4 regions of the Streptomyces sp. NPDC002754 genome follow, and region 3 is predicted to be linked to each of the others. Evidence: riboswitches for the same ligand, from Rfam matches in the RefSeq annotation. Region 3 holds a riboswitch; each other region holds the start of a gene.
What was found. A riboswitch is a leader RNA that binds a small molecule or an ion and turns the genes downstream of it on or off. The one in region 3 is predicted to bind cobalamin.
Positions count from the first base shown of each region.

Region 1: it holds a riboswitch for cobalamin, as region 3 does, so the genes downstream of both, ACWD2L_RS00740 (Nickel transporter NicT) here and ACWD2L_RS04600 ((2Fe-2S) ferredoxin domain-containing protein) in region 3, are expected to answer to the same signal.
Region 2: it holds a riboswitch for cobalamin, as region 3 does, so the genes downstream of both, ACWD2L_RS12410 (cobalamin biosynthesis protein) here and ACWD2L_RS04600 ((2Fe-2S) ferredoxin domain-containing protein) in region 3, are expected to answer to the same signal.
Region 4: it holds a riboswitch for cobalamin, as region 3 does, so the genes downstream of both, ACWD2L_RS02320 (FecCD family ABC transporter permease) here and ACWD2L_RS04600 ((2Fe-2S) ferredoxin domain-containing protein) in region 3, are expected to answer to the same signal.

Region 1 is NZ_JBSFVM010000001.1:119,765-125,519, forward strand. Features, by position in the region: gene ACWD2L_RS00715 (DUF6083 domain-containing protein) at 1-18, opposite strand, end outside; gene ACWD2L_RS00720 (hypothetical protein) at 1-1,307, opposite strand, end outside; gene ACWD2L_RS00725 (helix-turn-helix domain-containing protein) at 1,668-1,985, shown strand; partial or broken gene ACWD2L_RS00730 (GTP-binding protein) at 2,384-2,974, opposite strand; partial or broken gene ACWD2L_RS00735 (GTP-binding protein) at 2,967-3,200, opposite strand; gene ACWD2L_RS00740 (Nickel transporter NicT) at 3,347-4,465, opposite strand; cobalamin riboswitch at 4,498-4,713, opposite strand; gene ACWD2L_RS00745 (inorganic diphosphatase) at 4,880-5,383, opposite strand; gene ACWD2L_RS00750 (GNAT family N-acetyltransferase) at 5,449-5,755, opposite strand, start outside.
Region 2 is NZ_JBSFVM010000004.1:63,892-69,646, forward strand. Features, by position in the region: gene ACWD2L_RS12400 (inorganic phosphate transporter) at 124-1,416, shown strand; gene ACWD2L_RS12405 (hypothetical protein) at 1,450-1,671, shown strand; cobalamin riboswitch at 1,757-1,904, shown strand; gene ACWD2L_RS12410 (cobalamin biosynthesis protein) at 1,943-2,905, shown strand; gene ACWD2L_RS12415 (cobyric acid synthase) at 2,902-4,437, shown strand; gene ACWD2L_RS12420 (putative cobaltochelatase) at 4,571-5,755, shown strand, end outside.
Region 3 is NZ_JBSFVM010000001.1:954,308-960,062, reverse strand. Features, by position in the region: gene ACWD2L_RS04625 (TetR/AcrR family transcriptional regulator) at 1-90, opposite strand, end outside; gene ACWD2L_RS04620 (hypothetical protein) at 295-594, shown strand; gene ACWD2L_RS04615 (hypothetical protein) at 591-785, shown strand; gene ACWD2L_RS04610 (amidohydrolase family protein) at 804-1,994, opposite strand; gene ACWD2L_RS04605 ((2Fe-2S)-binding protein) at 2,112-2,786, opposite strand; gene ACWD2L_RS04600 ((2Fe-2S) ferredoxin domain-containing protein) at 2,783-3,175, opposite strand; cobalamin riboswitch at 3,237-3,360, opposite strand; cobalamin riboswitch at 3,454-3,677, shown strand; gene metE (5-methyltetrahydropteroyltriglutamate--homocysteine S-methyltransferase) at 3,844-5,755, shown strand, end outside.
Region 4 is NZ_JBSFVM010000001.1:464,694-470,448, forward strand. Features, by position in the region: gene ACWD2L_RS02305 (ABC transporter ATP-binding protein) at 1-1,220, shown strand, start outside; gene ACWD2L_RS02310 (ABC transporter substrate-binding protein) at 1,268-2,275, opposite strand; gene ACWD2L_RS02315 (ABC transporter ATP-binding protein) at 2,306-3,070, opposite strand; gene ACWD2L_RS02320 (FecCD family ABC transporter permease) at 3,150-4,178, opposite strand; cobalamin riboswitch at 4,338-4,459, opposite strand; gene ACWD2L_RS02325 (ATP-binding protein) at 4,802-5,755, shown strand, end outside.

The sequences.
Region 1 (5,755 bases), 830 kb from region 3:
CACGAGATCGTCTGCCATCGGCCCTTCCTTTCCTCGAAATCGATCACGTTGTCTTCGCTGTCGCCGTCGCCCTCGATGACCGGCGGCGGCAATGTGTCCTGCGGCGGCGGCGGGCCCGGACGGCCGGCGCCCTTGTGGACGACCCAGGCGGCCCGCTGCATCGCGGCCCGGCACTCGTCGCACAGTCCGTCCTCGGGGACCTCCGCGCCGCGCTTGAACGGCTTGCGGCAGGTCTCGACGGCGCACTCGGCGAGGTCGTCGGCGCGCTCGGCGTTCAGGCCACGGTCGGGCGGGACGAGGCCCTCGGCGCGTGCACGGCGGCGGGCGGCGAGGTGGTCGACGCACAGCGGGCAGTCGGCGCCCGTGTCCACGTTGGCGCCGTCCTCGCACCGGGCATCGGCGCAGGCGCCTTCACGCAGCAACGCCATGGCGACACCGACGCCGGTATCGAGGCCGGGGCCGTCGGCGGAGTGCGCGGCGTCCTCGTAGCCGTGGTCGACCCACCGCCGCTCGATGCGGTCGATGAGCTGCTCGGTGCTGCGTACGCGTAGCTGCTGGTCGATGAGATCGGCCAGAGGCACCGGCGGGCGTTTGGGCAGCGGCCGGGCAGCGTGGGTCCGCAGCTCGACGGGCAGCGCCCTGAACACCAAAACCCGGGGGCTCACGTCCGGACGCGGCGCAGCCGCATCGACTCCATCCTCTGGTGAGACGCCAGCGAGGCCCTGCGGGCGCCCGGAGGGGTGCGCCTGTTCTTCTTTGGTCTTCTGGTTGTTGTTCTTCTTATGTGTGCGATTTGCCGCCGGTGGATTCTTGGACGCTGGCTCTGACCTGCGGTTTTGCGTGCAAGGTGCCGTGTCGGCAACTGGCCCGTGGCTCTGACCTGCGGTTTTGCGTGCAAGCTCGTCGGCGTCTGGAGCGGACGACCAGAGGTCGGTTTCTGGACGCTGGCTCTGACCTGCGGTTTTACGTGCAAGGTCGTAGCGGTCCGGGTCGTCGGTGATCCGCCATTCCTCGTCGCCGTACGTGCCATCGGTGTTCCGGTGCTTCTCACGGGCGAGGTACCCGAACGTCTCAAGTTCCTTGAGCGCGGTCCGGATCGCGGCGCGGCCCTCGGGGCCCGTGGTCATGAGGAACTCGACGGTGATGACGCGGCCGTCCTGATGGGATGCGATCTCCCCCAGGAGCCCGCGGGCCCGGCGGCTGATCCGCTTGTCCCGGTGGGCCTTGTTGGCGAGCTTCGTGAAGTGGCTTTCGGGGGATGGCGTACGTCTGATGCCCCCAAGGAAGTCACGGCCCCAGCCGATCACGCGCGCACCCCACGGACGCCCGCAGCGGCCCGTGCGGCAGAAGTTGCCACGGGCATGCAGGGGGCGCATGTGTGCGCCGTCGGGGTGTGGGGGTGGGGGGTCATGCCGCAACCATAGACATGGACACTTCGCAGAATCAAGTACGGCTTAACACCGCTCTGCCAGTCTTCCAAAGCGCTAGCGTGGCTTCATGTTGCAGCGCACCGAGCCCGGGTCGTGACAGGGGTGGCGGTTGGGGTGGCGCGGGGTGGCGAAGTGGCGAACTAAATACTGACGGCAACGGGTTGGAACATCAAGCCTGACTTAAGCGAATCAGGCCACAGCTTTAAGATTCACAACAGAAACGTTAGGATGAGCCACATGCAGACCAACCCGATCTACCGCGCTGGGACGAACGCCAAGTTCTCCATGTCCATGCGTGCCGCCGTCGTCACGGCCGAGCTGACTCTCGGGGCCTTCGCTCCACTGCTCGGTGTCAGCTCGACGTCCGTCAGCTACCGCGTGAATGGGAAGGCGCCGTGGCGCCTCGAAGACATCGACAAAATCGCCGACGTGTTCGACATCCCCCCGACTCAAATGCTCGCCGGACCCGGCGAGTGGCTGAACAGCATCAATCCGGCCAATGTTCAGGCCCGCCTGAAGGCCGTAAGTCCCCGACCTGGGGATACGGACACGTAGGCACTCCTGAGTGATCGGGCGCGTGCGGGTTGACGAGCCACTTTATCGTTCCGATTGGGCCGTTTTGCGCGCGAGTTGCCACAACGGCGCGGCGGACGCGTGTACGAAGCCGGGGCGGAGGCCCGGACGGGCCCGCCATTCGCGGCTCCCCCTTCTGCGAACAGCGGGCCCGGGCTCGGCCTCGACCGCGCGCCGCTGCGGGAGGACGAGGGCACGGGAGGCTCGATACCGCAGCATCTCAGCGCGCGGCTCGCGGCGGACGGGGCCAAGGGGCCCTACCGGTGGGCCGAATGGCCCGGATTCGCCCGCCCCCTCCCGTGTGGCACCCCACCGGCGTCACGGCCTCGGGGCTCTGCCCCGGACCCCGCGGGCTCTCGTCCAAAGGCCGGGCTTGATCCGTGGTCCGTGCGGGAGCGGCGCGGGGCGCCCTCGCGGACCGGGGCGTAGTGGTCGAAGGCGGCCTCCAGGGCGCCCTCGCCCCGGGTGAGGGACGGCAGTTGCTGCTCCAGGGCGCGCACCCGGGCCGCGGGGGTCAGCCCGTCGACCGTGGTCCATGCCCCGCCGTCCGTGCGTTGCCCCGTCGGCACGGCCCGCAGTCGGGTGATCAACGACAGTACCGCTCCGTACAGGTCGGCCGGGATGTCCAGGCGGAAGTGGTGCATCGGTTCGCACACCGCCGTGCCCGCGCGCGTGAGTGCGCTCATCAGGACCAGCGGGGTCAGCCCGCGGAAGTCGCCCGCCGTGCTCGACATCGACTTGTCGAAGACGGCGTGCGCGTGGCTCTGTCGCGGCGCGTATCCGGAGTGCGTCAGCGTCACCGTGCAGTCGGTGACCTGCCAGCAGAGCATTCCCTGGCGCAGCGTCCTGTGCACGGCCTCCTCGATGGCCTTGATGAAGGCCAGGGGGAGGGAGCCGAGTTCGATGCCGAGCCGAAACGCGACGCCCGAGCCGATCGGCGCCGGGTCGACCCGCAGACCGATGGTGGCCAGGCGTGTCCACGAGGTTGACGTTCGTGCCGGCCACCGGGAACGACACCACGGCCGACTTGATGGTGATGCCGCGCCGGCGCTCCAGGTCGAGGGAGTCGGTGCGGGTGCTTCCGTCGTCGACGCGGCCGAGCTCGTCGATCACCCCGGCCGTGTGCAGGAGGCGCTCGGTCAGGCTGGTCTTACCGGCGTCGACGTGCGCGAGAATGCCCAGATTCAGAGTGTGCACTGACAGTCATGTCCATGGGGGAGAGGGCAGGGGCCTTCTGAAGGAACATGTCTGTCGTGCGCATGGATCGGTCCTCACGGTAGGGGCGCGCGGGAATGCCGCTGCGATCAGTGCAGCAGTGGACCGCGCGCGCCCCGGCAACCGAATTACGTGCCGTCGGCCATCCTCGCCGACCACCGCTGCTCGACCCTCGCCAGGCGCCAGTAGGCGATCGCCGCGACCCACACGACCACGAACAGGCCCACGATCACGTACCCGACGTTGTCGAGGTCGAGACCGGCGATCCACCCGGTGACGGCGTCACTCAGGTCGAGCTTGTCGTGCAGGACGCCGACGAGTTCGATCGTGCCGATGAAGAACGCCACCGCGATCGACAAGCCGGTGATGGTGAGGTTGTAGAACACCTTGCGCACAGGGTTGGAGAACGCCCACTGGTAGGCGAAGTTCATGAACGTGCCGTCGAGCGTGTCGAACAGGCTCATGCCCGCGGCGAACAGTAGCGGCAGGCACAGGATCGCGTACCACGGCAGGCCCGCCGCCGCGCCGCTGCCGGCCATCACCATCAGCGTCACCTCGGTCGCGGTGTCGAAGCCGAGACCGAAGAGGAAGCCGAGCGGGAACATCTGTCCCGGCCGGGTGATGGACTTGGTGAAGCGGCCGAGGATCCGGTTCATGAAACCGCGGGAGTCCAGGTGCTCCTCGAGCTTCCGCTCGTCGTACGAGCCCGCGCGCATCGCCTTGAAGACCTTCAAAATGCCCATCAGGGCAACGAGGTTGAGCGCCGCGATGAGGTACAGGAACGTACCGGACACGGTCGTGCCGACGACGCCGAGTACCTGGTGGGTGCCCGAGTTGTCGTTCAGCAGGGTGCCGGCGAGCGCAGCGCCGCCCGCGACCAGCGCCGCCATCGCGACCACCACGCTGGAGTGGCCGAGCGCGAACCAGAAGCCGACCGAGACGGGCCGCTTGCCGTCCGCCATCAGCTTGCGGGTGGTGTTGTCGATGGCCGCGATGTGGTCGGCGTCGAAGGCGTGCCGCATGCCGAGCGTGTACGCCGTGATGCCGAGGCCGATACCGAAGGCCTTGTTGCCCACTTCGTAGTGCTCGGGGACGACGAGCAGGAACAGCACGCCGAACGCGACGACGTGCAGCGCGGCGATCACCGCGATCAGGCCGGCCGTGCGCAGCGTGTCCTCGCGGCGCCAACGGAAGGCAGGGGAGGGGGAATTCAGGGCAGGGTTCGGGGAGTTCCCGGGCAGGGTCATGCGTCGATCACGCTCCAGCACCTCGTGGAATGACTTCGTGAGATGCCGCGGCCGGTCTCCTGGCTTACGGGCGTGCCCGCCGCTCCGGCCTTCCCAGTGGCCGACGGCCGCCAGTGGCGTACAGGGTGGAACGGCGCGCTCCGGACGGCGCTGTCCGAAACCCGATCACAGTGGCGAGGGCCGCTCCGGAATGGGCCCCTTGGGGGCCGTCACCGGTCTTCCCGAGCACCACGGCCCGGCCACCCTACTAGGGGCCTGTATTGGGTTCTACTCTGGGCTCGCGGGGGCTGGCGCCTCCGTCTCCGGTGTTGTCGTCGGTCGACGACGCTCCGCGTCGCCTCCCTCCTCCGCCTTGGATCCGAAGGCGCCAGCCCCCGCTCCCTGATCCAGACCAGAACCCAATACAGGCCCTACCTACCCTGAAGCGCGCTGACGGGCCCGGTCGATCTCCTCGTAGGCCTTCTCCCGGCCCTCCCAGTGGGAGCCGTCGACCGATTTGCCGGGTTCCAGGTCCTTGTAGACCTCGAAGAAGTGGGTGATCTCCAGGCGGTCGAACTCGGGGATGTCCTCGATGTCCCGGGTCGCGCCGTGCCGTGGATCGTGCGCGGGCACGCACAGCACCTTCTCGTCCGGGCCCTTCTCGTCGCTCATCACGAACATGCCGATCGCCCGGCACTCGATGACGCAGCCGGGGAACGTCGCGTCGCCCGTCAGGACGAGTGCGTCCAGCGGGTCGCCGTCGCCGCCGAGCGTGCCCTCGATGTAGCCGTAGTCCGCGGGGTACTGCGTCGACGTGAACAGCATCCGGTCGAGCCGGATCCGGCCGAGATCGTGGTCCATCTCGTATTTGTTCCGGGACCCCTGCGGGATCTCCACGATCACGTCGAACGCCTCGGCGCGTGCCTGACTGCTGCCCAATGTGGCCTCCTTGCCGCATTCCGACGCCCACGAGTGTGCGCTGTACCGGGCAAGGGCGGAAGACCTCAGACGGCCGGAGGAATGGCGAATTCGAGTTCGGGTCGGTCCCAGGCGACGGCCGGCGGGCGCGCGGGCACCGTGCCGGTGCGGTGTGCGCCCATGGAGCGGTAGAAACCCTCGGCGGGCGGGTGCGCGACGACGCGGACGTGGTCGAGGCCCGCGGCCAGCGCCTGGGCCCGCATGTGGTCGACGAGCAGCCGCCCGATGCCCCGGCCCTGCGCCTCGTCCGCGACGAACATCAGGTCCAGCTCCGGCGGCTCGGTGAGCAGCGCGTAGAAGCCGAGCACGCGCTCGTCGGCCGAATCCACGGCT
Region 2 (5,755 bases), on a different contig from region 3:
CGAGGCAAGCGGAGCGAGACCCCTCCGAATCAGGTCACCGGGGCGCCCGGCCCAGTTCATCTTCCGTTCACTCGGGCTCTTTACGTTCCAAGAACCACTGACGTCCAACCGAAGCCTGGGTAAATGGAACACATCACGCTGCTCCTTGCGATCGTGATCGTTACCGCGCTGGTTTTTGATTTCACCAACGGTTTCCACGACACCGCCAATGCGATGGCTACGACCATCTCGACCGGCGCTCTCAAGCCGAAGGCGGCGGTGGCCATGTCCGCCGTGCTGAACCTCGTCGGAGCGTTCCTCTCCGTCGAAGTCGCGAAGACCATCTCCGGCGGCATCATCAATGAGGACGGCCTCAAGACAGAGGTCATCTTCGCGGCGCTGGTGGGCGCCATCCTCTGGAATCTGCTGACGTGGCTGGTCGGGCTGCCGTCCAGTTCGTCGCACGCGCTGTTCGGCGGGCTCATCGGCGCCGCTGTCATGTCGATGGGCTGGTCGTCGGTGAACGGCGGGACCGTCGTCACCAAGGTGCTGCTGCCCGCGGTGGCCGCGCCGCTCGTCGCCGGTATCGCCTCGTTGCTGGCCACCCGCCTGACGTACCGCATCAGTAAGAAGACGGACCAGAAGGCGACCGCGAAGGGGTACCGCGCCGGGCAGATCGCCTCCGCCGGGCTCGTATCGCTCGCGCACGGCACGAACGACGCGCAGAAGACGATGGGCATCATCACCCTCGCGCTGATCACCGGCGGCGTCATCGGGCACGACGCCGACCCGCCGCTGTGGGTCATCGTCTCGGCCGGTATGGCCATCGCCCTCGGTACGTACCTGGGCGGCTGGCGCATCATCCGCACCATGGGCAAGGGCCTCACCGAACTCGCGCCGCAGCAGGGCTTCGCGGCGCAGACCAGTGCGGCGACCGCGATCCTCGCCTCCTCGCACCTGGGTTTCTCGCTCTCCACCACGCAGGTCTGCTCCGGCGGTGTGATGGGCGCGGGCCTCGGCCGCAAGGGCGGCGTCGTCCGCTGGTCGACCGCCACCCGGATGTTCATCGCGTGGGGCCTGACCCTGCCGGCCGCCGGCCTGGTGGGCGCGGGCGCCGAGTTCCTGACCAAGCAGGGCGCGTGGGGCATCGGCCTCACCGCGGCGCTGCTCGTGACCGGCTCGGCGATCATTTGGAAGCTCTCGCGTCGCAACTCCGTCGACCACACCAACGTCACGGCGGACGAGCCGCACGCCGCCCCCGTGCAGGAAGCGCAGGAGGCGCAGGAAGCCCCGGGCGTCGTCACCGCCGCGATCGCCTCGGTCACGCCGCCGCCCGCGGGCACGGTCGAGTCGGCCGAGTCCGAGGCGAAGATCACCGACCGGCCGAAGGCCGGAGCGGTGAACGATCCCGCGCGCCCCGCCGGCGCCACGCTGTAGTCAGCGCTGTAGCTCAGAAGGAAGCAGGCAGGAATGAAGATCGACTGGGCGGCCCTCGGCTCCGTGTTCGGCGTCTCTCTCGTGGTCACCGTGGCCCTCGTCGGCCTGTTCACCCTCGGCATCGTGGGCCTCTCCAAGCGGGAGTCGGCGGCGCGTGACGGTGGCTCGGCCGCGGTCGCGACATCAGGGGCGTATGCCTGCTTCGCGCTGTGCGCGGCGGCCGTGGCCTACGGGATCTATCTGATCGTGGCCTGAGGCGACATCAGGGCCCTTCGGGGGCGGGGTGCGGGGCGTTCGGCGTCCCGTGCCCCGCCTTCGTGCGTACGCCTCAACAGCAAGTTGACGTGCCAACTCGCAGCGTGGTGGACTTCCCCCGCCATATACGGCAGCAGTTGAGGAAGCCGGTGCGAATCCGGCGCGGTCCCGCCACTGTGAGCCCCCTCCTTCGAAGGGGCGAGCCAGGAACTCTCGCTGCCGGTCTCGTCGAACCAGGGCGTGGACACCCTGAGTGAGGACACCTACCGCCATGCTTGCCCCACGCGGCAACTGGCGGCGCGAGCGCGTGTATGCGTGCGGTGCCGCCGCCGGGATCTTCGCCGACCTTCTTCTTGGCGATCCGCGCCGTGGGCATCCCGTCGCCGGATTCGGGCGCGCCGCCGGGGCCGTCGAGCGCGGGCTGTGGCGTGACCACCGTGGCGCGGGCGCCCTGCACACCGTGGTGTGTGCCGGAGGCGCCGTCGCTCTCGCCGCCGCCGCGACCCGTGTCGTACGCCGCTCCCCCGCCGCGTCCCTCGCGTTGACGGCCGCCGCCACCTGGGCCGTCGTCGGCGGCACCTCGCTGGGCCGCGAGGCCCGCGGCGTGGGGTCCGCGCTCGATGCCGGAGACGTGGAGCTGGCGCGGGAGCTGCTGCCCCGGCTGTGCGGCCGTGATCCGCAGGGGCTCGACGCCGACGGGATCGCGCGCGGTGTCGTCGAGTCCGTCGCCGAGAACACCTCCGACGCGGTCGTGGGCGCGCTCGTGTGGGGCGCGCTCGGCGGAGTGCCGGGCCTGGTCGCCTTCCGCGCCGTGAACACGCTCGACGCGATGGTCGGGCACAAGTCCGCGAAGTACCGGCGGTTCGGCTGGGCCTCGGCCCGCCTCGACGACGTGGCGGGCTGGCCGGGGGCCCGGCTGACCGGTGTCCTCGCCGTCCTCGCCGGTGGCAGGCCCCGGGAGGCGCTGGACGCGTGGCGGGCGGACGCCGGGCGGCATCCGAGCCCGAACGCCGGTGTCGTCGAGTCCTCCTTCGCGGGCGCGCTCGGGGTGCGGCTCGGCGGGACCCTGGCGTACGGCGGGCGGGTCGAGCACCGGCCGGTGCTGAACGCGCCGGGGCGTGCGGTCGAGGTACGTGATGTGGATCGGGCCGTGCGGCTGTCACGGCGGGTGTCTCTGTTGGCGTTGGGAGTCTGTGTGGGTGCGCGACTGGTACGGGCGCGGGTGCGGCGATGAGCGGGCGTGGAGACGGTGTTCGACGAGGCGGCGGGCTGCTCGTCGCCGGGACGACCTCCGACGCCGGGAAGAGTGTCGTCACCGCCGGGATCTGCCGGTGGCTGGTGCGGCAGGGCGTGAAGGTCGCGCCGTTCAAGGGGCAGAACATGTCCCTGAACTCGTTCGTGACCAGGGAGGGTGCCGAGATCGGGCGGGCGCAGGCCATGCAGGCGCAGGCCGCGCGGGCGGAGCCGAGCGCGCTGATGAATCCGGTGCTGCTCAAGCCGGGGAGCGATCGCAGTAGTCAGGTCGTGCTCATGGGCAAGCCTGTCGGCGAGTTGAGTGCCCGGGGGTATCACGGGGGGCGTCAGGCGGCGCTGCTCGACACCGTGGTCGGGTGTCTGGAGGAGCTGCGGGCCACGCATGACGCCGTGATCTGTGAGGGCGCGGGCTCGCCCGCGGAGATCAATCTGCGGCGGACGGACATCGTGAACATGGGGCTTGCGCGGGCCGCGCGGCTTCCGGTGCTTGTGGTCGGCGACATCGATCGGGGTGGGGTCTTCGCCTCGTTCTTCGGGACGACCGCGCTGCTGGCTCCCGAGGACCAGGAGCTTCTTGCCGGGTATCTGGTGAACAAGTTCCGGGGTGACGTGAGCTTGTTGGAGCCCGGTCTCGACATGCTCAAGTCCCTTACGGGGCGGGACACTTACGGGGTGCTGCCGTTCCAGCACGGCCTCGGCATCGACGAGGAGGACGGGCTTCGGGTGTCCCTTCGGGGTGCCGTACGGGAGTCCGTCGTGGCGCCGCCCGTGGGCGAGGACGTGCTGCGGGTCGCCGTGTGCGCGGTGCCGTTGATGTCGAACTTCACCGATGTGGACGCGTTGGCCGCCGAGCCGGGTGTCGTGGTGCGGTTCGTGGACCGGGCCGAGGAGCTCGTCGACGCGGACCTCGTCGTGGTGCCGGGGACACGTGGGACGGTGCGGGCGCTTGAGTGGCTGCGGGAGCGAGGGCTTGCGGAGGCTTTGAGGCGGCGGGCGGCCGAGGGGCGGCCCGTGCTCGGTATCTGCGGCGGGTTCCAGTTGCTCGGCGAGTCCATCGAGGACGAGGTGGAGTCGCGGGCCGGGGTCGTCGATGGGCTCGGGCTGCTTCCCGTACGTGTGCGGTTCGAGGCGGAGAAGACGCTTGCGCGGCCGGCCGGTGAGGCGCTCGGCGAGTACGTCGAGGGGTACGAGATTCATCACGGGGTCGCCGAAGTGCTGGGCGGAGACGCCTTCTTGGACGGGTGTCGGGTCGAGGGCGTGTGGGGGACGCACTGGCATGGGTCGTTGGAGGCGGATGGGTTTCGGCGGGCGTTTTTGCGGGAGGTGGCGGCGGCTGCCGGGAGGCGGTTTGTGCCGGCGGCGGATACATCGTTCGAGGCGTTGCGGGAGGAGCAGCTTGATCGGCTGGGGGATTTGATTGAGCGGCATGCCGATACGGGTGCGCTCTGGCGGTTGATTGAGGGGGGCGCCCCTGCGGGGTTGCCGTTTGTGGCTCCCGGGGCGCCGTCGTGAGATTTCGCCCCCGCCGCCGCTTCCCGTCCCGTCCCTGGGGGCTGCGCCCCCTCGCCCCCCAAAAGATTGCGCCCCGCGGCGGAGCCGCATATAGGCACAGTCCCGCGCCCCTAATCGTGGAGGTCAGGTTTCGATGAGTACTCCCTTTCCGTTCACTGCCGTTGTCGGGCAGGACGATTTGCGGCTTGCGTTGTTGTTGAATGCTGTGTCGCCCGCCGTGGGGGGTGTGCTCGTGCGGGGGGAGAAGGGGACGGCCAAGTCGACCGCCGTGCGTGCGCTGTCCGCGCTCATGCCGGGCGTCGACGTCGTCGCCGGGTGCCGGTTCTCGTGTGATCCGGCGGCGCCCGATCCGGGGTGTCCCGACGGGCCGCACGGCGACGCCCCGGGCGACCAACGGGACGCCCGGATGGTCGAGTTGCCGGTCGGCGCCTCGGAGGACCGGCTCGTGGGCGCGCTCGACATCGAGCGGGCGCTCTCCGAGGGCGTGAAGGCCTTCGAGCCGGGGCTGCTCGCCGATGCGCATCGCGGGATTCTGTATGTGGACGAAGTCAATCTGCTGCATGACCACCTTGTTGATCTGCTGCTCGACGCCGCCGCCATGGGCGCCTCGTACGTCGAGCGCGAGGGTGTCTCCGTACGGCATGCCGCGCGTTTCCTTCTCGTAGGGACGATGAACCCCGAAGAGGGCGAGCTGCGGCCGCAGTTGCTCGACCGGTTCGGGCTGACCGTGGAGGTTGCGGCGTCGCGCGAGCCGGAGCAGCGGGTGGCGGTCGTCAAGCGGCGGCTCGCCTATGACGACGACCCCGAGGGGTTCGCGGGCACATGGGCCGACGAAGAGGCCGACGTGCGGGAGCGGATCGTCGCCGCGCGTGAGCTGCTGCCCCAAGTGCGGCTCGGTGACCGGGCGTTGACGCAGATCGCGGCGACGTGCGCGGCCTTCGAGGTGGACGGCATGCGCGCCGACATCGTGATGGCACGCACGGCCACCGCGCTCGCCGCCTGGGCGGGGCGTGAGGACGTGCTGGCGGAGGACGTGCGGCAGGCCGCGCTGCTCGCGCTCCCGCACCGCAGGCGCCGGAACCCCTTCGACGCGCCGGGGCTCGACGAGGACAAGCTCGACGAGACGCTGGACGAGTTCGGTCCCGAGGACGAGCCGGAGCCGGACCCGGAGTCGGGCCCTGACCCTGACCCTGACCCTGATGATGATCCGGACGGGCCCGGCGGGGGTCCCGACGGTGGTGGTCCCGGTGGTGGTGTGCCGCCGCAGGACGGGCCTCACGACGCGCCGCAGGAAACGCAGGACCCGCAGGATGCCCCG
Region 3 (5,755 bases):
GGCGTACCCCTTCGTCGTGAACAACTCGAGCCCGGACTCCAGCAGGAGGCGGCGCGTCATCTGCTTCTGCGCCTGTCGAAGGTTCGCCATGCCGGAAATCCTAATGCCCCACCGCGCACCCGCTGTACGGACGGGCTCCAGGTCATACGCCCTGGCCACACCGTCAGGGGCCGCCGAACCGTCCGCTCCGGAGGCGGGGCCCGGGAGAAGCGGCACTGACCGGCACTTGATGACCCGGTGCCTGAGAAGGCTCGATTCGGCGCATGCCCGCCGCGGCGCTCGTAGGATGCCGGGGTGCCGAGACCCGTCCCGATACCGAAGAGCCGCCGCGCGTGGATCGTGACGTGGGCGGTGCTGTGTGCCGCCGGCCTCGCCGCCACCTACGTACTGACCACCTCCTCGGAACCCGAGCCGCCTCCCAAGAAGCCGGTCAGCGCCCGGTGCGCCGAACTGATCAAGAACATCGAGGGCCAGATCGCCAAGAACGAGCGGGACGGCAAGAAGGACGGAGTGGTGGCGTTTTCGCGCATCCGGGGCGCCGGCCAGGAAGATTGCGGCGATGCGCTCCGCGACCACTTCGGCAGTAATCGGTGAAGCGTGGCGCCCGGGCCGCCGCGTTCGCTGGTCTGGCCGCCGTCACCACCGCCGGGCTGACCATCGCCATGCGCGTCACGTCCGAACCGGAGCCGCAGCCCGCACCGACGCGGGTGTACTCCTCCTGCCTGGCGGCGGACACCCGGCCGCCCGCTCCCGGCGAGGGCCCGTGCGAGGGTCCCGGGCGCTGAACAACTCCCCTATTCCTGCTACGTGTTGGTGATCGGGTCGTACCGCCTGCCCGCCGCGATCACGGCCCCGACGGACTGCAACGCCCCGAGGTCCGTGAGCGGGTCGCCGTCCACCACGAGGACGTCCGCGCTGTAGCCGGGAGTGAGCTGCCCGGTTGTCTCGTCGAGGCCCAGCGCGCGAGCGGGCTCCGTCGTGGCCATCGCGAGGACGCGGTCGTTGGGCAGGCCCAGGTGCCCGTAGAACGTGAGGCTGGAGGGCAGGCCGTCGAAGCTGGCGCGCTGGACTCCCGCGTCGGTGCCCGCGATCAGCCGCGCGCCCGCCTCGGCCATCCGGCGCACCGCGTCGAACATGGCCGCGGCGCGCTCGGCGCCGAAGAACCGCGGCAGCATTCGCCAGTTCGGGCTGACCGTGGGGCAGACGTAGATGTTCCGCTGAACGATCTGGTCGAGCACGTCCTGGCGGACCTCGATCCCGTCGGCCGTCATCCACGTGCAGTGCTCGATACTGTCGACCCCTGCCGCGACGGCGGCGGTGATGCCGTCCGCACCGTGCGCGTGCGCCGCGACCGGCAGTCCGGCGCGGTGTGCCTCGTCGACGAGCGCCGCCAACTCCCCTTCGGAGAACTGGGTTTCCCAGCTCTGGGCGCCGCCCTTGGTGAGCCCGCCGCCGGTCTCCATGACCTTGATGACCTTGGCGCCCGCCTCCGCGTTGCGCCGCACAAGGCGCCGGACCTCCTCAGGGCCGGAGACCTCGCCACCGAGGAACCAGCAATGGCCACCGGGCGGAGTGACGGGCACCGTCGCCGAGACCAGCCGCGGGCCCACGGCCGAGCCCTCCCTGATGTCGTGGGCGAGACGCACCGCGAGGCCGCCCCGGTCACCGAGATCGCGGGCCGTCGTGACACCGACGCTCAGCAACTTCCGAGCCCGAGCGGCCATCGCGGCGAACAGCGCCTCGTCGTCCTGCTCCTGGAGCGTGGCTACGGGTTCCGGTCCCGCGTCGAAGCAGAGGTGCACGTGGGCGTCGATCAGGCCCGGGAGCACGGTCGCGGCGGGAAAGTCGAGCCGGGGCTCGTCGGGCTCCGCCTGGCGCTCGACCTCCGAGCGCGGGCCGGCGCCGGCGATGACGCCCTCGCGTACGAGGACGGCGCCGTCGGCGACTGTGTGAAGATCCGGTCCGGCCAGGACTTGCGCGGCGGTGATCAACATGAAGCGCGGCTCTCTTTCGTCTGCGAGGAACGCCAGTTGCTGCAACGCAGCACATCAGAAAGGGTCAGGGGTTGTCGGTTGCACGCGCCGCCCCGCCCCCGCTGTGTCCTGTCTTCGTCACCGCGTCAGACAGCAGTCTCCGCATGTGCCGCCGCCGGGAGCGCGGTAGAAGAGGCAGCAGCTCCGGCGGCGGAATGTCAGGTCCGGGCCGGTGATCCGGCCCGTTCCGTGTAGCCGGCCCGTCTCCAGGAGTTCGCGTGTCAGCCGCGTGAGATCCGTGCGCAAGTCGGGTCGGGACCGCAGCAGTTGAGCCGACGACCCGAGGAGAGCCGAGGCGGAATTGCCGGCCAGCAGGCGTGGCGCCACCTTGACGGTGAGGCCGTTCTCGACCGCTGCCAGGACTCCGTCCACCTCCGCGTGGACCGCGTCGGCGAGGGAGCGGAGCTCCGTCGCACGTCGGCCCTCGGGCCGGGGCAGGCGCAGAGCCGAGCTCTCACCGGACCACTCGACCGTGCTCATCGCCAGCACGATCCCGTGGACGAGGGCGCAGGCGAGGACCGGTGACCAGAGGCGTGCCGCGAGGCCCAGGTGGGCGATGGAGGCGCCGATGCGGGGTTCGGGGGTGGCGTAGTGGTCGTTGACCGCCTGGGCTCGTGCGGCGAGCCCGGCGTGGGTGAGCCGTGCATCGGGCCGCCGCCGCGTCGGCGTCGTGTCGAGGGCGAAGAATCCCCCGAGCCGCGACTCCACGTCCCGCAGCGCCTCGGCGACCTGTTCCGACGGCACCTCGTTCATGAGGCCCTGGCCCGGCGCGGCGCCTCGATGACGTAGAGGTCCAGGATCGCGGGGCGCTCCGCGACTCCCGGTCCGCCTGCCCCTATCCAGTCCGCGATGTCCTCGGTGGCGTCAGCGTCGTTGACCAGGCCGAGCCACACCGGTCGTGCTCCGGCCGCCCGACCGGCGGCGGAGGGCTGTACGACGATGACATTGGCCTGATCGCAGACGTCCAGGCACTCGGAGATCCGTGTCGGCGCGATCCGGCGCAACCGCGCCGTCTGCGCGGCGTGATCACCGTCGACCTTGACCGTTCCGCAGCAGCAGTCGCGGCACACGACCACGCGGCACGGAACCGCCCGGTCCGCCGCGGGGGCCGTCGCTTCGGCTTCGGCGAGCCGTTCGGGCATGCCGCATCCTCCCTCTCGCCGGGGAGTTCCGCCCCGGATCGCTTCGAGGGGGCGACAGCGTGAGTCTCCTGGCTCTCGGGTCCGTGCTCGTCCCGGCCTTCCCACCCTCGCGGGGGCAGTGGCTCTCCGGGATCCGCTCGCCGATCACAGTGGCGGTACCGCACCGGATTCGCACCGGTTTCCTCGGGCCGCCGTCGCCCGTGTTCACCGTCATCATGCCATCCGGCGAGGAGCTGCCGACGGGCCGGACGTTGTGGCGCCTCCCGGGCGCGGACCCGTAGGGTGAACGACGTAGCTGGTTCGCCCCGCCCGCCAGACGGGGTGTCGTAAGAGGGAACCCGGTGGGATTCCGGGACTGCCCCGCAGCGGTGAGTGGGAACGACCGCCGTCATACGCACTGGGCCCCGGAAGAGGGGTCTGGGAAGCGACGGTCACTAGGTGTCCGCCCTTTCGGGTGGGCGTGCCCGCAAGTCCGAAGACCTGCCAACTGCCCGTGCACGGACGACACGTGCGCGGACATCTCGGTGACCTCGAGGGCGGGTCGGCGTACACATACCGGCGAAAAGATCGTGCCTCGCAGCGCGCGGTCACCGCTCCGGTGGTGTCACTCCTTCGCGCCGCAGAGGCCTTCCGGGATCTCAGGGATACGTCTCTCGAAGGAGAATTCCGTGACCACCAGGACCGCGGACACCACGACCGCGCACACCGGGACCGAGCCCGCGCGGGCCACCGTGTACGGCTACCCTCGCCAGGGCCCGGACCGGGAACTGAAGAAGGCGATCGAGGGCTACTGGAAGGGCCGCGTCGACGCCGACGGTCTTCGCTCCACCGCCGCCGAACTCCGCCGTGCCAACTGGCGGGAACTGGCCGCGTCCGGCATCGACGAGGTGCCGACCGGCGACTTCTCGTATTACGACCACGTCCTGGACACGACCGTCATGGTCGGTGCGGTGCCCGAGCGCCACCGGGCCGCCGTCGCGGCGGACGCCCTGGACGGGTACTTCGCGATGGCACGCGGCACCCAGGACGTCGCCCCGCTGGAGATGACCAAGTGGTTCGACACCAACTACCACTACCTTGTGCCGGAGTTGGGCCCGGACACGGTGTTCACCACCGATTCCACCAAGCAGGTCGCGGAACTCACGGAGGCCCTCGCCCTCGGCCTGGACGCCCGCCCCGTACTGGTCGGACCGGTCACCTACCTTTTGCTGTCGAAGCCCGCTCCCGGCGTGGCCGACGACTTCGATCCGCTCACCCTGCTGGACCGCCTGCTGCCCGTCTACGCCGAGGTTCTCAGCGACCTGCGGGCCTCGGGCGCCGCCTGGGTGCAGCTCGACGAGCCCGCCCTGGTCCAGGACCGCACTCCGGCGGAGCTGAACGCCGCCGCCCGCGCCTACCGTGACCTCGGCACGCTCGCCGACCGGCCGAAGCTCCTGGTCGCCTCGTACTTCGACCGACTCGGCGAGGCCCTGCCGGTGCTCGCCAAGGCGCCCGTGGACGGTCTCGCCCTCGATTTCACCGGTTCCGCCACCGCCAACCTGGAGGAACTCGCCGCCGCCGGAGGCCTGCCCGGCAAGCGTCTCGTCGCCGGTGTGGTCAACGGCCGCAATGTGTGGGTGAACGACCTTGAGCGGTCACTCGCCACGCTCGGCACTCTGCTCGGACTCGCCGACCGCGTCGACGTGGCCGCTTCCTGCTCGCTGCTGCACGTTCCGCTGGACGCGTCCGTGGAGCGGGACATCGAGCCGCAGGTCCGGCGCTGGCTCGCCTTCGCCCGCCAGAAGACCACCGAGGTCGCCACCCTTGCCAGGGGCCTCACCCGAGGAACCGGCGTGGTCGAGGCCGAACTCGCCGCCAACCGCGCCGCGTTGAGTTCCCGGGCCACCTCGCCCATCACCCGTGATCCGGCGGTGCAGGCCCGCGCCGCCGCCGTCACCGAGGCGGACCTGCGCCGCTCGCAGCCGTACGCCGAGCGGACCGCCGCCCAGCGTGCCCTGCTGAACCTGCCGCTGCTGCCGACGACGACCATCGGCTCGTTCCCGCAGACCGGCGAACTCCGCGCCGCGCGCGCCGATTTGAGGGCCGGACGCATCGACAGCGAGGGGTACGAGTCCCGCATCAGGAACGAGATCCGTGAGGTCGTCTCCTTCCAGGAGAAGGCCGGTATCGACGTGCTCGTGCACGGCGAACCCGAACGCAACGACATGGTCCAGTACTTCGCCGAGCAGCTGGACGGCTACCTCGCCACGCAGCACGGCTGGGTCCAGTCCTACGGCACCCGCTACGTCCGCCCGCCGGTCCTCGCGAGTGACATCTCCCGCCCCGCAGCGATGACCGTGCGCTGGACGACGTACGCCCAGTCCCATTCCAGCCGTCCGGTCAAGGGCATGCTCACCGGCCCGGTCACCATGCTCGCCTGGTCCTTCGTCCGCGACGACCAGCCGCTGGGTGACACCGCCCGGCAGGTCGCCCTCGCCCTGCGCGACGAGGTCGACGACCTGGAGGCGAACGGCACTTCGGTCATCCAGGTCGACGAACCGGCACTCCGCGAGACCCTCCCGTTGCGCGCAGGCGACCACG
Region 4 (5,755 bases), 490 kb from region 3:
GGCGCACCGCCCGCAAAGCGGCCGCATCGCAGGCACTTGCCGCGGCCGGACTCGACCGCGCCCTCGTGCACCGGCGCTTCCCCCACCAACTCTCCGGCGGCCAACAACAGCGCCTGGCACTCGCCTCCGCACTGGTCACCGGGGCACGACTGCTCGTCCTGGACGAACCCACGAGCGGCCTGGACCCGGCCCTCGCACGAGCCCTCGGCCGCACCGTCCGCGCCCTCGCCGAAGGCGGCACCGGCGTCCTGCTGCTCAGCCACGACCTGCCGACCGTGCGCGACACGGCGGACCGTGTCCTCGTGCTGGAGGACGGGCGAGCGGTGGAGGACGGCCCGGTGGAGGAGGTCCTGGGAACCGGCCGGCCCTTGCGCCACGCCGCCACCCGTACGCTGCTCGCCGCGGAACATCGCACGGCGGCCGCAAGCCAGGTGCAGACGGCGGCGAACGGCCCACGACTGACCGGCGGAGTCGAGGCCCGGGACATCGCCGTACGCCGCCGATCCGCCGACCCGCTCGCCGGCCCGGTGTCACTGACGTTCGCCCCCGGCAGCAGAACTGCGCTGCTCGGCCCCTCCGGCTCGGGCAAGACGACCTTCGCCAGGGCCCTGGCAGGCCTGATCGCACCGACCACGGGCGAGGTCCGCTCGGAAGGCGAGCGCCTCCCCGCCCGCATCGACCGCCGTACGACCGCACAGCGCCGCGCCGTCCAGTACGTGCACCAAAACAGCGCGGACTCCTTCGAGCGGCACCGACCCGTACTGCCCCAACTCGCCGACACCGCACGCCTCTTGCGGGGTCTGAACCACAAGGACGCCGCCACGGAGGCGACGGACATCGCGACCGCTCTCGGGTTGGCGGAGCAGGAACTGCACCGCACGCCCGGCCGACTGTCCGGCGGGCAACTGCAACGCTGCGCACTGGTACGCGCCCTGACGGCACACCCCGCGCTACTGGTGTGCGACGAGGTGACCTCGGCACTGGACACCGCATCCCGCGAACGCGTCCTCGACGCCCTGCCGACGCTGCTCGCCCCCGCCGCTACGGCCCTGCTGTTCATCAGCCACGATGTAACGGCGATGCGCGCGTTGGCCCAGGACGCGGTGGCGTTCCGCGCCGGACGGTGCGTGCGGTACGGGCCGGTGGACGAGGTTCTGCGGGCCGGCGCGGCAGAGGTGGCCGCGGCGGCGACGTCGGCGCCCGACCGCTCCACGCCGTGACCGAGGACCGCGCCCTGGCCTCCCGCGCGCTGTGATGACCGGACGCCTCAGGAGGCGTCCGAGCCGCCCCGACGCAGATACGCGCCGAGCCGCTCGATCGCCGAGGCGTTGCGCGGGCTCTCGACCAGATCGGCGTAGTCCAGCGCGTAGATCCGCTTGTGCTTGATCGCGGAGACGTTCCGCAGCGGAGGGTAGGACAGCAGGAATTTCCTCTTCTGCTCCGCGCTGGTCGAGCCGTAGTCGTTGATGACGATGACGTCCGGGTCCCGCTTCACGACCGTCTCCCAACCCACAGTCGTCCACGAGTCCTTGAGGTCGTGCAGGAGGTTGACACCTCCGGCCTCGCTGATGATCTGCTCGGGCGCGGCGTAGCGGCCCGAGGTGAAGGGCTGGTCCTCGCCGCTGTCGTAGAGGAAGACCGAGGGCCGGTCCGTGCCCTTGGCCGCCTTCGCGCGTACGTCGGCGACGCTCGTCTTGTACTGCCCGATCAGCTTCCGCGCGCGGTCCTCGACGCCGAAGATCTTCCCGAGGTTCGTCAGGTCCGTGTACAGCGCGTCGAGCGGCGGCATGATGCCGCGTGAGGTGCCGGTGCGGGCGTTGCGGCAGGACTCGGTGAGCAGGTACGTGTCGATGCCGGCCTTGTGCAGGTCCGCCGGTGTCAGCGCGTTCTCGTTGAAGCCGTAGTTCCAGCCGGCGAAGACGAGGTCGGCGCGCGCGTCGAGGGCCACCTCCTTGGTGACACGGTCCTTGGAGAGCCACTTCACCTTGTCGTAGGCGCCCTTGTACGGCAACCCGTCGGTGGAGCCCTTGTCGGCCGGCATGGCGTAGCCGGCCATGCGGTCCTCGAGACCGAGCGCGAACATCAGCTCGGTGATGCCGACATCGTTGGTCACCACGCGCTGGGGGCGCTTGTCGTACGTGACCTTCTTCCCGCAGTTGGTGACGGACACCGACGCGGACGTCGTCGACTTGCTGTCGGACGCGACGTTCGCGCCGCAGCCGGTGAGGGTGAGCGCGGCGGCGAGGCCGAGCGAGGCGGGCATGAGCTTGCGCACGGGAGCCTTCCAGAGTGGGTCGGAGCGGGGTCAGTGAGTCGTCAGCGGATCGAAGAGGAACTGGGTGGCGCCGGTCTCGGGGTGGCACACGCGATGTGCCCGTACGCCGAAGACCTCGGCGAGCAGCGAGCGGGAGAGCACCTCGTCCGGGGTGCCGGAGGCGACGACACGGCCGGCGTGCAGGACGTGCAGCCGGTCGCAGTGGGCGGCGGCGAGGTTCAGGTCGTGCAGGGCCGCGAGGACCGTCGGGCCGCTGGCGCGCACCCGGCGCAACACGTCGAGCTGGTGGGCGATGTCGAGGTGGTTGGTGGGCTCGTCGAGGACGAGGACGTGCGGCTGTTGGGTGAGCGCGCGGGCGATGAGCACACGCTGCTTCTCGCCGCCGGACAGCGACAGGAAGCCGCGGTCGGCGAGGTGGTCCACGCCCGCCTGTTCCAGGGCCTGTCGGCAGACCTGCCGGTCACGGGCGGCATCGCGTTCGCGGTGCGGCAGGCGGCCCATGGCGACGATCTCGGTAACGGTGAAGTCGAAGTCCGCCACCGACTCCTGCGGCAGCGCGGCGATCAGACGCGCCGCGGCCCGGGGTGTCATGCCGTGCACGTCCTCGCTCTCGACCGTGACGACTCCCGCGTCCGGCCGCCGCGCCCGATAGACGCACCGCAGCAGCGTCGACTTGCCGCTGCCATTGGGGCCGACGAGACCCACGAAGGTGCCGGCCGCCGCGCCGAGGGTGACCTCGTCGACGATCCGCGCCCCCGCCGCCTCGACCGACACACCTTCGACGTCGAGCCGCATGACTCCTCCTCAAGAACAAGCTTCGGTACGTGTACGTGTACGTGTACGGATACGGGGCGGGGCCGAGGGACGGGCGGACTCAACGGCCCGTCAGCGCATGGCCACCGCGCCGCATGAGCAGGAGGAACGCGGGGACACCAAGGGCAGCCGTGACCACACCCACCGGGAGTTCGGTCGGTGCGAGCAGCACCCGTGACAGCACGTCGGCCCACACGAGCAGGACCGCCCCGGCGAGCGGCGCGATCGCGAGCACGCGCGCGTGCGAGGCGCCCACGAGCATCCGCACGAGGTGCGGAACCATCAGCCCGACGAAGCCGATCGCCCCGCTCACGGCGACGACCGTGCCCGTCACGGCGGCGGTCACGACGAACAGTTCGCGCCGCAACCGGTCCGGTGGCACGCCCAGGGCGGCCGCCGTCTCGTCGCCCATCGAGAGCGCGTCCAGCGAGCCCGCCCGGAGTCGCAGCCACAGCCAGCCGACCACGACCGTCGCGGCGGCCAGCGGGACCTTCGGCCACGTCGCACCGCCCAGACTGCCGAGCAGCCACATCATCGCCGCGCGCGCGGCCTCGCCCCGCTCGGCGCCGAAGACCATGACGGTGGTGACGGCCTGGAACCCGTAGGCGAGCGCCGTACCGGTCAACACGAGGCGCAGCGGGCTGAGTCCGAGCGGGGAGCGGGCCACCAGGTAGACCACGACGGTTGCGGCGAGTGCCGACACGAAGGCCGAGAAGGAGAGCGCCCAGACGCCGAGTCCGGCCAGTGCTCCGAAGAGGATGACGGCGTTGGCGCCGACGGCGGCGCCCGAAGAGATGCCGAGTACGAAGGGGTCAGCGAGGGCGTTGCGCACCAGCGCCTGCACCGCGACGCCGACCGCGGCGAGCCCCGCGCCGACGACGGCGGCGAGCACGACGCGCGGGAACCGGATCTCCCACACGATGGTGTAGGCCCCCGCGTCGTCGGCGCCGAGACTCCCGCCACTGAGCCCCGCCCACATGAGGCGCAGCACCTGTGCCCAGCTCATGCCGGCCGCGCCGAGCCCGACCCCGCACGCCAACGAGACGGCCAGGACGAGCACGAGAGCGACCGCCAGCGGGACAGCCGGTATGCGCCCACGCGAGACATCGGTGGGGGCAGCGGGAGCGGCGGTGCGGAGCAACACGGGCGAACATCCTCCGGGTTGGCGCCACCGGAGGAAGGTGCAGGGCGCCAGCAGGACCCGCAGGGTTTCTGGCTGTCCCTGCTCGCAGTCCACGGCGAGCGGTCGACGGGTCACGCACCTGCCGCGGGTGATCGGACTCGCATGGCCAGGCAGGCCACGCACACCGTTGCGGGTCAGCGCCGGATTCGCACCGGCTTCCCCCGCGGGAGGCAGGCGCAGCCTAGCAAGCCGGGAAGGGCGGCCAGGCTCCGGCCGGGGTGTTCCCCGCATGACGCGCATCACGTGTGTGAGCCGGGAACCCGGCCACATCCGTACCCGACCAACGGAGTCCGACCAGGGGATGGCCGATTATCGATCATCGCTGTGGCGGAAACCATGCCGCCGCGGACGCGAATAGTCCGTTTCGCTTCAACGGGGCTATGAGGCAAGGCGGTTGAGCCGCAGCGGCCCTGGTAGCATCCCCGCGGCGATCTTGATCAACTCACCCCGCGCGCCGACTTGACACTGCCGCGGGGGGAGAGCGGGGGTACGGGTCGCCGATCTATCTGCCCGTGCCAAGAGAGGCGTCCATGACACACGCACTTGTGTGGTGCCTGGGTGCGATTGCGCTGATATCCATCGTCGCAAGCGTTGCACTCATAGCCCGTACCCGAGCGCTGACCGACAAGAGACGTCAGGACGCAGAGGAACAGCAACAACGACTGGACCAGGCCACCGCGCAGATCGCGGCCCACCAGTCCGAACTGAAGAGGTCCCGCGCGGAGCGGGACGGCGTCATCGCCGAGGCGCGGGCGGCCGCGGAGGACAGCACGAAGTCGGTCCTCAAGGGGGCGGCCAGCTTCCTGCAGAGCCTGGCGGCCGAGCAGACCGCGCTGCTGGACAGCGTGCAGCGCAAGTACGGCGGCCACGAAGTCCTCAATGACCTCCTGGACGTGCACCACGCCAACGCTCAGATGGCGCGCAAGGCCCAGGGCATCGCGGTGATGTGCGGGGCGCCGCTGGGCCGCCGCAACCGGCCGGCCAGCGTGTACGACGTGGCGCGCAGCGCCCAGGGCCAGATCCGCAACTTCCAGCGCGTGTCGATCATGCAGCAGCCCGGTTTGGCCCTCAAGGCCACCGCGGTCGCGCCGGTCGCACTGGCCGTCGCCGAACTGCTGGACAACGCGGCGAGCTTCTCGCAGCACGACGCCCCGATCGAGGTCACGTTCCAGCGCGTGCAGGGCAACCTGTGCATCGTCATCGACGACGCCGGCGTCAGCATGAGCGACGAGGACCGCCAGCGTGCCACCACCCTGCTGTCCGGCGACGAACCGCCGCAGCTGCAACAGCTGGGCACCCAGCCGAAGTTCGGCTTCCCGGTGATCGGCCTGATCGCCCGTCAGTACGGCTTCAAGGTGGACGTCTCCGGTGTGTCCCGCTACGGCGGTGTGCGGGCCGTCGTCCTGCTGCCCGAGGAGTTGTGGACCATGGAAGAGGCGACCCCCAAGGCTGCGCCCACCCCCACCCCCACCTCCGCTCCCGCA